2 regions of the Bacillus sp. FDAARGOS_235 genome follow, and region 2 is predicted to be linked to the other one. Evidence: a T-box and tRNA genes for the amino acid it is inferred to sense, from the RefSeq annotation. Region 2 holds a T-box; the other holds one or more tRNA genes.
The links. A T-box is a leader RNA that pairs with one kind of tRNA and senses whether it is charged. The one in region 2 lies ahead of A6J74_RS22175 (valine--tRNA ligase), so its partner is inferred to be a tRNA-Val.

Region 1: it has a tRNA-Val gene. The T-box ahead of A6J74_RS22175 (valine--tRNA ligase) is inferred to sense a tRNA for this amino acid. The anticodon was not compared.

Annotation. Positions count from the first base shown of each region.
Region 1 covers NZ_CP020437.2:1,701,675-1,709,255, reverse strand. Annotated here, with positions in the region: gene A6J74_RS10505 (hypothetical protein) at 307-780, opposite strand; gene A6J74_RS10500 (hypothetical protein) at 1,233-1,439, opposite strand; gene A6J74_RS10495 (hypothetical protein) at 1,472-1,666, opposite strand; tRNA gene A6J74_RS10485 (tRNA-Val) at 2,129-2,201, opposite strand; gene A6J74_RS10480 (hypothetical protein) at 2,395-2,610, opposite strand; gene A6J74_RS10475 (hypothetical protein) at 3,046-3,273, shown strand; gene A6J74_RS10470 (D-alanyl-D-alanine carboxypeptidase family protein) at 3,427-4,713, shown strand; gene sipW (signal peptidase I SipW) at 4,908-5,477, shown strand; gene A6J74_RS10460 (CalY family protein) at 5,542-6,129, shown strand; gene A6J74_RS10455 (DUF4047 domain-containing protein) at 6,250-7,047, shown strand; gene calY (biofilm matrix protein CalY) at 7,475-7,581, shown strand, end outside.
Region 2 covers NZ_CP020437.2:3,874,414-3,881,994, forward strand. Annotated here, with positions in the region: gene hemL (glutamate-1-semialdehyde 2,1-aminomutase) at 1-198, shown strand, start outside; gene spoVID (stage VI sporulation protein D) at 278-1,282, shown strand; gene ysxE (spore coat protein YsxE) at 1,349-2,374, shown strand; T-box leader at 2,551-2,782, shown strand; gene A6J74_RS22175 (valine--tRNA ligase) at 2,821-5,466, shown strand; gene A6J74_RS22180 (bifunctional folylpolyglutamate synthase/dihydrofolate synthase) at 5,559-6,860, shown strand; gene A6J74_RS22185 (hypothetical protein) at 7,025-7,581, shown strand, end outside.

The DNA.
Region 1 (7,581 bases), 2.2 Mb from region 2:
GACTTATATTTACAAAGAACTACATGGTTAATCTATGTAGTTCTTTGTTTTTTTGTAAAATGTATATAAATAAATATAAAAGAATGTGTTGTCAATTTAGAAAGCGTTGATAATTTAAAAAACCTTATGTTGTAAACGATAGAAAAAGAAGAAGTAGGATCATAAACACATATGCACCATTAGGTAAATACGTGGAATTTATAAAATAGGTAAGGACTGTTTCGTTCCCTACCTATCCATTTCTGAATATTAATATTCAATTTTGTATATAAAAAAATAAGCTCCGAAAAGCTTATTTTTTCATGATTATTCTCCTCTTCCTATAACTGTCATTCCTGCTGTGTAAATTGTATCTACAGAACCATCAGCGCTTACAATTTCAACTTTGTAACGGTATGTTCCATTATCTCCAATATCTTCGCCATATCCTGTGAAAGTAGAAATTTCATCATTACTTCCAGCTGGAACCCATTGATTTTTCCAATTGAAGAAAGTATCATATTCTCCCCAGCTATCTCCATATTTCTTTTCGATGCTGACATTGTAATGAATATCCTCAGTTCGGTCATTTGTAATTCTTGCAATTACGTTTTGCCCAAATCGGTATTCCGTAGCGTGTACTTGAACTGTAACACCATTCACCGTTTCGCTAGGTCCACAGATATAACGACAGAACTCGCTTGCTCCGTCGGCATGTGCTTTAGTTGTATCAATGTTCATAACCGTGAAACCGCCCAAAGCTAAAGCTCCTGTTAATAATACTTTACCAAATGTTTTCACTTGAAATTCCTCCTAAGTATATTCTCAATTCGTTCAATAGATATCACATTAAGTAGTTTTATAACATGAATCTAATCGAACGCTGTTTTTCCTCGAATGTATTCGCTAGTAATCTTGTGTCGTGTAGTAATCTAATCTCTACATAAAATTCCATAGTTTTGATTCCATATATGTATCATGATTTACATAGAATAAATCTGTTAATACGTTTTGGGTATTTACTTATCCCACCTTCCTCGTTACCTTTTATTGGTAAAATATTTTTTTTATTATATACTACTATTACCTATTTACAAGAGAAAATAATCCTGTATGCAAAAGTGCATAATAAAAAACGAACCAATACTATAGTTCGTTTTTCATCATGCTAAGTCTGATAAAGTCTCATTAACATTTTCTTTAATTTTTTGATGATTCGATTTTTTAACATCTTCAATTATAGATTTGTACCCTCATTCCATATCCTTTAACCATTCTTCACGTAGAAATATACTCGTGCCTTTCGTCCGTCTGATGGGTTTGATTTGTCCCTTTTTCAATAGCGCATTCATACGAGCCATTGAAATCCTCAATATTTCAGTCACTTCCGAAGTCAATAAAATTTCTGTTTTGGCAAATTCCCTTTTATCGAATGGTTGCATTATATATACGTCGATCATAGCAATTACTCCTTATAAAAAATGGGCCTATGTCAAACATAGACCGTTGTATACCATTGTGCTGAGTAGGTGCTTGGGTTACCTCGTGAGATATGTTCAATTTGCTCAGCGGATTGAAAATCAAACAATTTTATTACATGCAGTAAATCACAGCATCTCGTTTCCTTGAGAATTTCCGCTACCAAACTTGCATCTTCTAACGGCCCCATTTCTACATAGCGCTCCATTGTTCTGATTCCTATTTCTGTATCTTGATGCACGTAAATATGGCCATCAAAGCATACACATTCATTTTTTAATCAATAAACCCAGTCATAAATAAAATTTGTTGTAATATCGGTCATATAGAATATTTGAGCATTTTGTGTTCCATGAAATGCTTTTATACTATTAAACATAAGAAGGAATTGATTCAATGATGTTGGGGCGTGAATTCTGTTTTACTTTACTATCAATAAATCTTTCGAATACGCGTTCAACAGAATATTCTTTTGAAATTTTGCTAGTTTTCCGTTTGTGGGGTTGTCGTTTTTTTACGATTTCTTTTTCTGTGAAGTATGTTAAAGACATAAAAAAACTCCTTCATTCTCATTTAGAGTTAAAGGAGGAGTCTCGATCAAAACTTGAGCGGTACTCACCGTTAGTTTTGCTCAAAATATGAAATTATCAACAGTTGATACAAAAGGATATGATCCCGGAGAGGTTCGAACTCACGACCTCCACCCTGTCAAGGTGGCGCTCTCCCTGCTGAGCTACGGGATCTTCAAAAATACTTATGTAATAGCATCTTTAATAATAATGATAAAGCAATTATATATAATTAACTGAAATTTTACAATATTTATACAGGAAGTTTTTAAAGATGGATCTTGTACAATCATGCTAGAAGTGAATAAAGGAATAATTAATAAGAAGGAAACTGAATAGAAAGTAGGTTTTAAATGTAGAGGTTATATTATTTACGATATTTATCCAAAGGGTTTTCATCGCTTAAATCAACAAGTAAAGGACATAAGAATAGCAAAGGTAAAGCAGCATTAGCATGATGAAAGGTATCGTTAGAAAGGTATTGCCTTCCAAAACAATACGGACAATCTTTTTCAAATGTCACAAGTATCGACCATACATCTTTTATTTTCCACTTCGTCTTACAATATGTACAATGTGCCATAGAATTCCTCCTCATTTTTAGTTTTTTTAATATATTCCATTTGATTGTACGAAAGCAAAGTGTATTTGATGTGATAAAATGAAAGTTGTGTTGTTTTTATACGGATGTATTTAGTAATGTATGACAAATTGTATAACGTGTGATGGCTATGTAGAATAAGGGATTTTCACTTTCGATATTCAAATTGGCCAATATATCCTTTTTACAATTTACTTAAAATCATGTATAACAGAGATACAAGATTTTTTTACCCCGCATTAACGGGCAGTAAGATCCCCGCTCAAAATTCAGCGAAAGCAAAGAAGTTAGGTGGGAGATCAACTGCCCGTAAAAGCCCGATTGGTGAAGGCTAATAATCCGTGGGGGATGAAGAAAATCCCCACGGATTAAAGTTTAACTTTATAAATATTCAAGAGTAGAGGGAGAATTATTGTAATGGTAAGAAAAACGTTCAAGATGCGCGTTTCTAGAAATAGAACGATTTCGATTAATGGCTCGATTCTTGATGTAGATGTTACGCATGATGAGTTTTTGCAAGAGCTTGTTGAGTGGGTCGATTCTAAAGGTTGGTCATTTATGGGGATGACGGATGAGATTACGCCTGAGGAAGCAAGTCAGAAGTTAATAGATTCGTTAATTGATGAGAAGGATAAGAAAGAGTAATTCCTTCTTATTTTTATTGTATAATTATGTCCTTTATCGTAAAAATATGATATAGTAAAAAATAGTGATTTTTCTTCCAATTTAATACAAATTACATATAGATTGGTAGATTCATTTTTTATTTGTAGGAGTAAAGTGAAAAGGGAGAGTCATATGGTAAATTTCAAGAAAATTTTGGTTTTTATTACAGTTATTAGTTTGTTTTTATTGACACCTATGACGTTGCGTGCTGAGACGAATATTGGAGTGAATCCGGAGCAAGTGGCACCACCACCTAAGGAAGGGCCAAATGTTTTTAGTCAGTTTGCAGCTACGATTGATGCGAAAACAGGTGATTTGTTGTATGACAAAAATGCACATCATCGTGCGTATCCAGCTAGTGTGACGAAAGTGTTAACAGCGATTTTGTTAATGGAGCATACGAAGCCAGAGGATCAGTTTACATTTTCGCAATTAGCATTAGATCAAGAGAAGAGCAATTATCAAATTGAGTTTCAACCCGGTGAGACGGTGAATAGAAATACCGCGCTTATGATTTTAATGGTGTTAAGTGCGAATGATGTGTCGTATGCGATTGCAGAGCATATTGGTGGAAGTGTTGAGAATTTTGCTAATATGATGAATGAAAAGGCAAAACAGTTAGGTGCTACAGATAGTCACTTTGTAACACCAAATGGACTGCATGATCCGAACCATTATACGACGCCGTATGATATCGCTATGATTACGAGAGGTGTGCAAAAGTATCCTGAAATTTTGCAAGCGATGAATACGAAAAGAACGACAGTTACTACATCTAGGCAGACGGTGTCTATTTTTAATAAATCTATTTATTTTGAGAACCCATATAGTATCGGCGGTAAGACGGGGTTTACGAATGAGGCACGTAATACGCTCGTTTTATTAAATGAGAAAGATGGAAATCGTATTATAAATGTAGTAATGGCTTCTCAAAGACCTGAAATCTATGAGGATTTAAAGCAGATGGCGGAATATTCTTTTGGGCAATTTACGAAACAAACGGTGCTAGATAAACATAGTTGGCATCAAAAGACAACGTATTTAAATAAAGATATTGATAGCGAACTTGAAAAAAGTGCAGAGCTTGTGCTTAAGAAAGATGAAGGGAAAAATGTGAAAACTATTTTTCGGGCCGCTTCATTAGATAAAGACTCTTTGTATCATAAGGGAATCCATCGTGGTGAGGTAGTTGGTGCAGTCGATATTACGAAAAATAATCAAACAATTGCGACGATAAATGTTCTTTCAAAAGAAGATGTTACTTTTGCGATGCCTAAAAAGGATACAATTGAGCCTGAAATAACAGAGTCAAATGTGAAAGTGATAAGTATTGGGATAGGTGCGATTGTATTAGTTGGAGTCATTTTATATGCTGTGGTGCGCCATAATAGACAAGGAATAAAATCAGAAGAAAAGTAAAAAAGCATGAGGACTGTGAAGAGATTTTGTCACAGTCTTTTTTATATACGGAAAAGAAGTTTAACTAATAATTGTAAATTTTCTTATTGCAATAACTCGAAGTTCGTTATATCATTTACTTGTGTTCTTGTTAAAGAACACAAGAAGCATTGCATACTTCAAATAATATAAAACAACGGAGAGGGAGAGAGACGATGAAATTAATTTGGAAGATAATTAGCAACGCGATCTCATTTGTTTTATTTGCATTGATGGTTTTCTTAGCTTTTGTAGTCATTTCTTCAAAAGCGAGCGGTGGGGATCCGACAGTGATGGGATATCAGTTTAAGAGCGTTCTTTCAGGATCGATGGAACCGACGTTTTTAACAGGATCAATCATTGCAATAGAGCCAAAGAAAGATGGTTCTAAATATGAAAAAGGTGATGTTATTACCTTTAAAGAGAAAGATCAAAAAATTATCACTCACCGTATTATCGGTGTGAAAGATACAAATGGAAAAGTAATGTATGAAACAAAAGGGGATAACAACAACGGACCAGATTTAGAACCAGTACTTGCAGAAAATGTAGTTGGGAAATATGCAGATATTACAGTTCCGTACGTTGGTTATTTACTGAATTATGCGAATTCAAAAGCGGGAGCAGCATTACTTCTTATTATTCCAGGCGTCTTTTTACTTGGTTATTCCGCGATTTCTATTTTTGGCGCTATTCGTAGCATTGACGGAGAAAAGAAAGATAAAAAAGTAGAACAATCCGTCTAGATCGTTTGGTTATACTTTCCGTTTAGGAAGTTAACAAATATATATATATTAAGGGGATATGGACATGACTTTAAAGAAAAAGTTAGGAATGGGTATCACATCAGCAGTACTAGGAGCAGCATTAGTTGGTGGAGGAACATTTGCGTTTTTCAGTGATAAAGAAGTGTCAAACAATACATTTGCGGCTGGTACACTTGATTTAGCATTAAATCCATCAACAGTTGTTAATGTATCGAATTTAAAACCTGGTGATACAATTGAAAAAGAATTTAAACTAGAAAATAAAGGCTCCTTAAATATTAAAAAGGTTCTACTGAAAACAGATTATAATGTAGAAGATGTAAAGAAAGATAATAAAGATGATTTTGGTAAACATATTAAAGTAACATTCTTAAAAAATGTAGATAAGCATGAGACAATTGTGAAACAAACTACATTAGATAAATTGAAGGGTGACACACTTACAGCCGTAGATAATGATTTAGCTGCTTGGTTCTGGGATGAAAAAGGTATTTCTGCAGGTAAATCTGATAAATTCAAAGTGAAATTTGAGTTCGTTGATAATGGGAAAGATCAAAATCAATTCCAAGGCGATAAGTTACAATTAAATTGGACGTTTGATGCACAACAAACAGCAGGTGAAGAAAGATAATAATAAAAAAGGGCTATCATATGGATAGCCCTTTTTCTATTTTTCTAGTATATAGCTATCATTTTATATAGTTCTTTATTATAATAAAGATAATGTTCTGTATAAAGAACGGAATGTTCGATGGGAGAGATTAAGATGCTGAAAAGACCACGTAATTTAAAAAAGATGCTTATATTGCCGTGTATGTGCTCTATTACGTTTTATTTAGGATCTCAAGTTATGACGCATACAGAAGCGGCATTCATTCATGAAACGAAAGTAGAAGCGAGTATTTCTACAGCAATTATATTTCCGAAAACAGTTACTACATTAAAAGAACAGGCTGAGCAACATAAAAAGTTTATTGAGCATGAGTATGGAACAATGAAGGGGAAACTGAAAGTAACTTCTATTGAAGAAATAAAACAGGCAATTTCTGTATGGCAACAAGGTCGTGAGAAAATTGTTTCTGAGAAGGAAGCCTTGCAAAATGTATATACTGAAATAGAAGCTCCTTACAACCAAATACAGGAAGAATTAAAAGTAACTAAAGATGAGTCGATTCAAAAAGTAGCCTTATATGTGAATGAAGGCTTTCAGATTATAAAAGAGAAGCGAGATTATATTGAGAAAGAAGTTAGTTTGAAAGCTATTGATGAGCAAATTCAGGCTCTACAGCAACAATTAAACGTTGCACTTGAAGCGGAAGGACAAAAGAAAGTAGAAGAACAGAAGAAAGCAGAAGAACAAAAGAAAGTAGAAGAACAGAAGAAAGTAGAAGAACAGAAGAAAGCAGAAGAACAGAAGAAAGCAGAAGAACAGAAGAAAGCAGAAGAACAAAAGAAGGCAGAAGAACAAAAGAAGGTAGAAGAACAAAAGAAAGTAGAAGAACAGAAAAAGCTAGAAGAGCAGAAGAAAGCAGAGGAACAGAAAAAATAGAAACAGATAAAAGCGGGGTAACTGCTTTAGTGAAACAGCTGGAAAACAAGAATGTGGTGCAAGAGATAACGAGCGAATAAGCAAAACGATTAATGTTTTATAGGAGTGTGAGGGAACGTTAGCCCTCACCTCTTTGTCTTTCTTTTTTCTTATAATATGAAATGTATTTGCGTGTGAAAAAAGTTATAAATTAGTATAAAGTAGTATATATTATTTTCTGAAAAATCGAAATAATATTGAGAAATAAAAATAATTGAAAATACTAAAAAATGTTGTTGTATTTACATAAGCTTGTTCGTTATAATGAACTTAAGGTTTTTGAAAAAGAACAAATATTAGCATCGCTAATATAGTTTTATTTACATCTCTTAATTTATATGAGAGATAGCAATGTAAAAATACAAAAAACAGCTAGGGGGAATTGATTGTGAGTCTGAAAAAGAAATTAGGTATGGGAGTTGCATCAGCAGCATTGGGGTTATCTTTAATTGGTGGAGGAACGTTTGCATTCTTTAGCGATAAAGAAGTATCAAA
Region 2 (7,581 bases):
CCGGTTATTAATTACGATACAGCGAAATCTTCAAACTTAGAATTCTTCGCGGCTTACTATCGTGAAATGGTAGAACAAGGTGTATTCTTGCCACCATCTCAATTTGAAGGTTTGTTCTTATCGACAGCACATAGTGATGCAGATATTGAAGCGACGATTGCAGCGGCTGAAATTGCAATGTCAAAGTTACAAGCATAATATATTAGAGAAAATCGCTCTCCATAAGGGGAGCGATTTTTTTTATTCATAAAGTGGGCTTTACATACATAAATCTGTAATGACATATAGTTTGGGAGGGGGAAAAGAAGTGACAACAGATCATTCGTTACGATTTTCATTAAAAGAATCTGTTTGGTTCCAAAAAGGACAGGAAGTCGAAGAACTTTTGTCAATTTCGTTAGATCCAGACGTTGAGATAGAAGAGCTTGATCATGAAGTTATCGTGAGAGGGCAGTTAGATTTAACGGGGGAGTATGTTGCAAGGCAAGATGATTCGGCCTATTCATTAAGAGAACTATCGCCAGCAAAGTCAATTGATTATGTAGAAACAAGGGAAGATGGGGTGAATGAACTTGTTCATTCCTTTCCACTTGAAATATCAATTCCAAGAAATCGAGTGAAAGTAATTGAAGAATTATATGTATCAATCGAAGAATTTGATTATGAATTGAAGGAAAATGGTTGCTTACAATTATTAGCGGATATATCTATTACAGGTTTATGTGATGAGGAAAGAATCGAGGATGAAGAGGAAGAAACGGCGTATGCTGAGTTAGAAAATGATTCAGCTGAAGAGGATGAAAATAGACCCGCGCCGCATGTAGCGGAACCAACCTATAAAGAATCGGATGAATGGGAAGATTACGCATTTGAACCGTTCCAGCTAGAAGAAAGAAAAGGGCAAGAAGAAGCGGAAGAGGAATTGGCAGAACATGAATTTGCGGAGCGTGAAGAGGAGCAAGAAACGACGCTGCAATTTGAATTGTTTGGACGAAAAGATTATCAAAAAGAAAAGGCGAAAAAGCAGGAAGAGCAAGAAGAAGCATACTCACAGCGAGATGAAAATGCGCTTTATTTAACACAATTATTTACGAAAGAACCGGAAGAAGAATTTACGAAGTTAAGAATGTATTTCGTGCAAGAAGGGGATACAATTGAATCTGTTGCAGAACGTTATGACACGTCTGTACAAAACTTATACCGTGTTAATCAAACAGAAGATATATATTTAACTACGGGACAAATTATTTATATTCCCGTTTCAAAAGCAAAGGCGAAATAAGGGGGTGAGTGCTTTCACTCCCCTATTGTCCTAGAGGCTATGTTTTGAATAGAAAGGGTTATTCGTATGGATATTGAATTACGAAATCGCTATGAACCCATTGTAAGGCAATATAGATTGGATACGCAGCATATGGAAGAGCACGGAAGTGTAACGAAAATTTACACGAATCAAGGTCCATATGCGCTAAAGAAAATAGAAGATAGAAAGTTAGAGCGGAATAACTTTCTACATCATATTCAATATTTGAAGGAGAAAGGTTTTTCAAATTATGTACCTATATACCATGCGACGGATGGGAATTATATTTTAAGTGACGGGACTTATAATTATTATTTAATGCCTTGGTTAGAACGTGCGGAAGGAAACGGCGAGGATAATGATCAATACCATAAAATGTTTCAAACACTTGGAACGTTGCACCAAAAAACGGTGAAAGAAGAAACATATACAGAAGAAGATTTAGAAAAACATTACACAAGTATATCCGATCGTTGGGAAAATGATGGTGAGATGTTAGAAGAGTTTCTTGTAGAATCTGAAGCGAAGTGGTATATGTCTCCGTTTGAATTACAATATTGTACGTACTATCATCATGTAATGAGGGCGCGTGAATTTGCAACGAAGCAATTAAATGAGTGGAACGATGCGATGAAAGAAAAAGATAAAACACGCATTACTTTTGTGCATGGTAACGTGTCACTTAATCATTTTTTATTTGACTATGAACGGAATGGCTATTTTATTAGTTTAGAAAAATCGAAGTTTGCAACGCCTGTGCAAGATATTGTAGGGTTTTATTCGCGGTCTTTAAACACATATCCAATTGCGCGAAGTGATCGTTTTGAATGGTATCAAATGTACCAAAAAAACTTCCCGTTTACGAAAGAAGAGCAACTGCTTATGTATGCTTACATGACCTATCCATCGCAATTTATTCGGCAAATTGAGTCTTATAAAAAAAGAAGGCAGAGTCGCAATAAGGAAAATGAGATTCGCGGAGTAAAGAGCTTGCAACAATCACATTGGCTCGTTAGCAATGTAGAATATTTCCTGTCACAATTACAAGCTGCCCAGCAAGGGAACGGATAAAGTGAAACTTTAATCAGTGGCGGGGGTATTACCGCCCGTAAATAGAGGGGTAAAAAAGATAAGTGGAGGATGCTACTTATCTTTTTTATATTCGCCCGGAAAGTGATAGTCTTAAATTTATCTTGACGAATAAGGTTTCGTTTTTTACACTATTGTATATAATAATTAACAATCATATAAATGCCTTGAAGGGGAAGAGTATAACATGAAACGTCTTCAGAGAGGAGAATCATTAGCTGGGAGATTCTCTAGATAGTTATGTTAGAAGGTAGCCCTGGAGCATCTTTTCTGAACGGAATAGTTCTCATTAGGAAAAGACGGATTTGTCCGTTATCAAATTAAGAGTATAAGCAAATTCTGAATTTGTTTGTAAATAAAGGTGGTACCGCGATGTCCCTCGTCCTTTTTTGGATGAGGGGCATTTTTTATTTTAAGGAGGGAAAATAATGTCAAACACGGAAAAGAATTTACCAACTAAATATGATCATATGTCCGTTGAAGAAGGCCTTTATCAATGGTGGCTTGAAGGCAAATATTTCGAAGCAACAGGAGACGAGAAGAAACAACCGTATACAATTGTAATTCCACCTCCGAACGTAACTGGTAAGTTACACTTAGGTCATGCTTGGGATACAACTCTTCAAGATATTTTAACTCGTACGAAGCGTATGCAAGGATACGATGTATTATGGCTTCCAGGAATGGACCATGCGGGTATCGCAACACAAGCGAAAGTAGAAGGAAAACTTCGTGAAGAAGGTATTTCACGTTACGATCTTGGCCGTGAGAAATTCCTTGAAAAAGCTTGGGAGTGGAAAGAAGAGTACGCTTCTCACATTCGTCAACAATGGGGGAAAGTTGGTTTAGGACTAGACTATTCTCGTGAACGTTTCACATTAGACGAAGGTTTATCTGATGCAGTTAATAAAGTATTCGTTCAATTATACGAAAAAGGCTTAATTTACCGCGGTGAATATATTATCAACTGGGACCCAGCAACACGTACAGCTCTTTCTGATATCGAAGTAATTCATAAAGAGGTTCAAGGTGCATTCTACCATATGAACTATCCATTAACAGATGGTTCTGGTCACATTCGTCTTGCAACTACTCGTCCAGAAACGATGCTTGGTGATACAGCTGTAGCAGTTCATCCAGAAGACGATCGTTACAAACATTTAATCGGAAAAACAGTTACCCTTCCAATCGTAGGCCGTGAGATTCCGATTATTGCCGATGAGTACGTAGAAAAAGACTTTGGAACAGGCGTTGTAAAAATTACACCAGCTCATGACCCGAATGACTTTGAAGTAGGTAACCGTCATGACTTACCACGCATCTTAGTAATGAACGAAGATGGAACGATGAACGAAAAAGCTGGTAAGTATAACGGTATGGACCGTTTCGAATGCCGTAAAGCGTTAGTGAAAGACTTACAAGAAGCGGACGTATTAGTAGAAATTGAGCCTCATATGCATTCAGTAGGTCATAGTGAGCGTAGCGGTGCAGTTGTTGAGCCTTATTTATCAACACAATGGTTCGTAAAAATGGCTCCACTTGCAGAAAAAGCAGTAGCACTTCAACAAAAAGAAGAAGAAAAAGTAACGTTCGTACCAGAGCGTTTTGAAAACACATACTTACGCTGGATGGAAAACATTCATGACTGGTGTATTTCTCGTCAATTATGGTGGGGACACCGCATTCCAGCTTGGTATCATAAAGAAACTGGTGAAGTATACGTAGGTACTGAAGCGCCAGCGGATATTGAAAACTGGAATCAAGATAACGACGTACTTGATACATGGTTTAGCTCAGCGTTATGGCCGTTCTCAACACTTGGTTGGCCAAATGAAGAGGCAGTAGACTTTAAAAAGTTCTATTCAACAGATGCTTTAGTAACTGGTTATGACATCATCTTCTTCTGGGTATCTCGTATGATTTTCCAAGGTTTAGAGTTTACAGGAGAGCGTCCATTTAAAGATGTATTAATTCACGGTTTAGTTCGTGATGAACAGGGACGTAAAATGAGTAAATCTCTTGGTAACGGTATCGACCCGATGGATGTTATCGAGAAATACGGTGCAGATGCAATGCGTTACTTCTTATCAACAGGAAGTGCACCAGGCCAAGATTTACGTTTCAGCATGGAAAAAGTAGAATCTACTTGGAACTTCATTAATAAAATTTGGAACGCATCACGTTTCGTATTAATGAACATGGATGATATGAAGTATGAAGAAATCGATTTAACTGGTGAAAAATCAGTTGCAGATAAGTGGATTTTAACTCGCTTAAACGAAACGATCGAAAGTGTAACACGTAACATGGATAAATATGAGTTCGGTGAAGCTGGTCGTTCATTATACAACTTCATTTGGGATGATTTCTGTGACTGGTACATTGAGATGGCGAAACTTCCACTATACGGTGAAGATGAAGCAGCTAAGAAAACAACTCGTTCTATTTTAGCTTACGTATTAGACCAAACGATGCGTCTATTACACCCATTCATGCCGTTCGTAACAGAGAAGATTTGGCAACATTTACCGCATGAAGGCGAGTCTATTACAGTAGCGGCTTGGCCAACAGTTCGCGAAGATTTACAAGATAAAGAAGCGGCAGCAGAAATGCACCTTCTAGTTGATATCATTCGCTCTGTTCGTAACATCCGTGCAGAAGTAAATACGCCAATGAGCAAAAAAGTTCAAATGCAAATTAAAGCAAAAGATGAGGCTATCCTTGCTCAACTTACGAAAAACAGCTCTTACATTGAGCGTTTCTGTAACCCAAGTGAATTAACAATTCAAACGAATTTACAAGCGCCAGAAAAAGCGATGACTGCAATCGTATCAGGTGCAGAGTTATTCTTACCGTTAGCTGATCTTATCAACCTTGACGAAGAGAGAGCACGTCTTGAAAAAGAACTTGAGAAGTTCGATAAAGAGGTAGAACGTGTACAGAAGAAACTTTCAAACCAAGGCTTCGTAGCGAAAGCTCCTGCGGCAGTTATTGACGGAGAGCGTGCGAAAGAGCAAGATTACCTAGAAAAACGCGAAGCAGTTCGCCAACGTCTAGCAGATCTTGAGAAATAAAGTGTATTTTAGAGACTCACTATATTGGTGAGTCTCTTTTCTTTGCGTATAATAGAATGATGAAGGTTGTCTTTTGAAAGGGGAAAACATACGTGATACATACATACGAAGAAGCGATAGGGTGGATTCATAGTCGATTGAAGTTTGGTATTAAACCAGGATTAGAAAGAATGAGCTGGATGCTAGAAGAACTCGGAAATCCAGAGCGTCATATAAAATGTGTTCATCTTGCTGGTACAAATGGAAAAGGTTCAACTTTAACGTATATGCGCTACATGCTAGAAGGCGCAAAATATAAGGTTGGAACATTTACCTCTCCTTACATTGAAACATTTAATGAGCGTATTAGTGTGAACGGAACACCAATTGCAGATGAAGAGATTGCGGAACTTGTAAACATGGTAAAGCCAGTCGTTGAAAAACTAGACGAGACGGATTTAGGGGAAGCGACTGAGTTTGAGATTATTACTGTTATGGCAATTTGTTATTTCGGTAAAATCAATTTCTGTGATGTTGTTTTATTTGAAACAGGGCTTGGAGGGCGCTTTGACTCTACGAATGTGATTCATCCTATTCTCACAATTATTACAAATATCGGCCACGATCATATGCATATTTTAGGGGATACACTAGGAGAAATTGCGTATGAGAAGGCAGGAATTATTAAGTCGGGTGTTCCGGTTATTACAGGCGTGCAAGATGATGAAGCATTGCAGGTCATTCAAAAGGTTGCAAAGGAAAATCATGCAAACTTATATGAACTGGGCAAACATTTTACAGCGTTACATAAACAGTCTAACGAAGATGGGGAACGTTTTGATTTTGCTTGTCCTTTCGCATCTTTTGAAGATGTTCGAATGTCAATGAAAGGTGTTCACCAAGTAGGAAATGCCTCACTAGCACTTATGGCAATTATGTATTTAAAAACATATGTATCATTTTTAATTGAGGAAGAGGAAATAAGAGCTGGATTACATGAAGCGTATTGGATTGGCCGATTTGAAAAGCTGAAAAGTAATCCTGATATTATAATAGATGGTGCTCATAATCCAGAAGGTATTGAGAGTCTTGTAAAAACAGTAGAGGCACATTATAAAGATAAAAATATAATAGTTTTATTTACTGCGCTTGGTGATAAACAGTTGCATAACATGGTAGGTCAATTAGAAACAATTGCCGATGAAATTATTTTTACAACATTCGCCTTTGATCGTGCCATTTCCGCTGACAAACTTGCAGCGCATTCGCAAAAAAAATCAAAAATAGTCTTTGAAGATTGGAAAGAGGCAATTGATACAAAGGTTGAAATGATAGGGGGAAATGATGTCTTTATCATAACGGGTTCTCTATATTTCATTTCTGAAGTTAGAAAATATATTCGCGAGAAAAACTAGATAGCCTTTGCTATCTAGTTTTTTGTTCTACAAATGAAGTCAAATGCATACATATAAGATAATTATATAGGGTTATTTGGCGAATTCCTCTGACAAATATCTCGTTTTTTTGTGAAATGAATATGATATGATGCGGACAACGACAAGAGGTGAGGTGTGAGTGTATGGACAAGCAATCACGAACGATCTCAGTGAAAGTAAATGGAACAGAAGCGAAGTATGAAGAGAAGAAGAAAGATGAGTTTGAATGGATGGTAGTGGAAAGTGAAAGACCGAAAAACGTTGTTCCGTTTCAAAAAAAGAAATCAGCGCCCATGGAAAAATACAGAAAGAAGTGGAGTAATACATTAATTGTAATTGTTGCAACTGCAATTATAATTGGTACGGCGTTTGGAATGGGAATGCTGCAGTTACTTACAGGACAAGGGACAACAGGGGAAAGTACGGTAACGGCTTCGAAGCAGACTGGAAATGAAGAATCAAAGGTGGATGGAACGGCAGAACAAACACCAGTATCAAAAGAGGAAAAACAAAAAAAACAGACAGGAACGTCATTAGAGCCAATGAAATTATTTTTTGTTCAAGGTGGGCTTTATTCTTCCAAAGAAACGGGACAGGCCGCTCTTGAAGAATGGAAAGGTAACGGAGGGGTTGCTGCTTTGAAACCGAGCGGTGATAAGTATGCACTAATTGTTGGTATTGCTAGCGATGAACAGGCTAT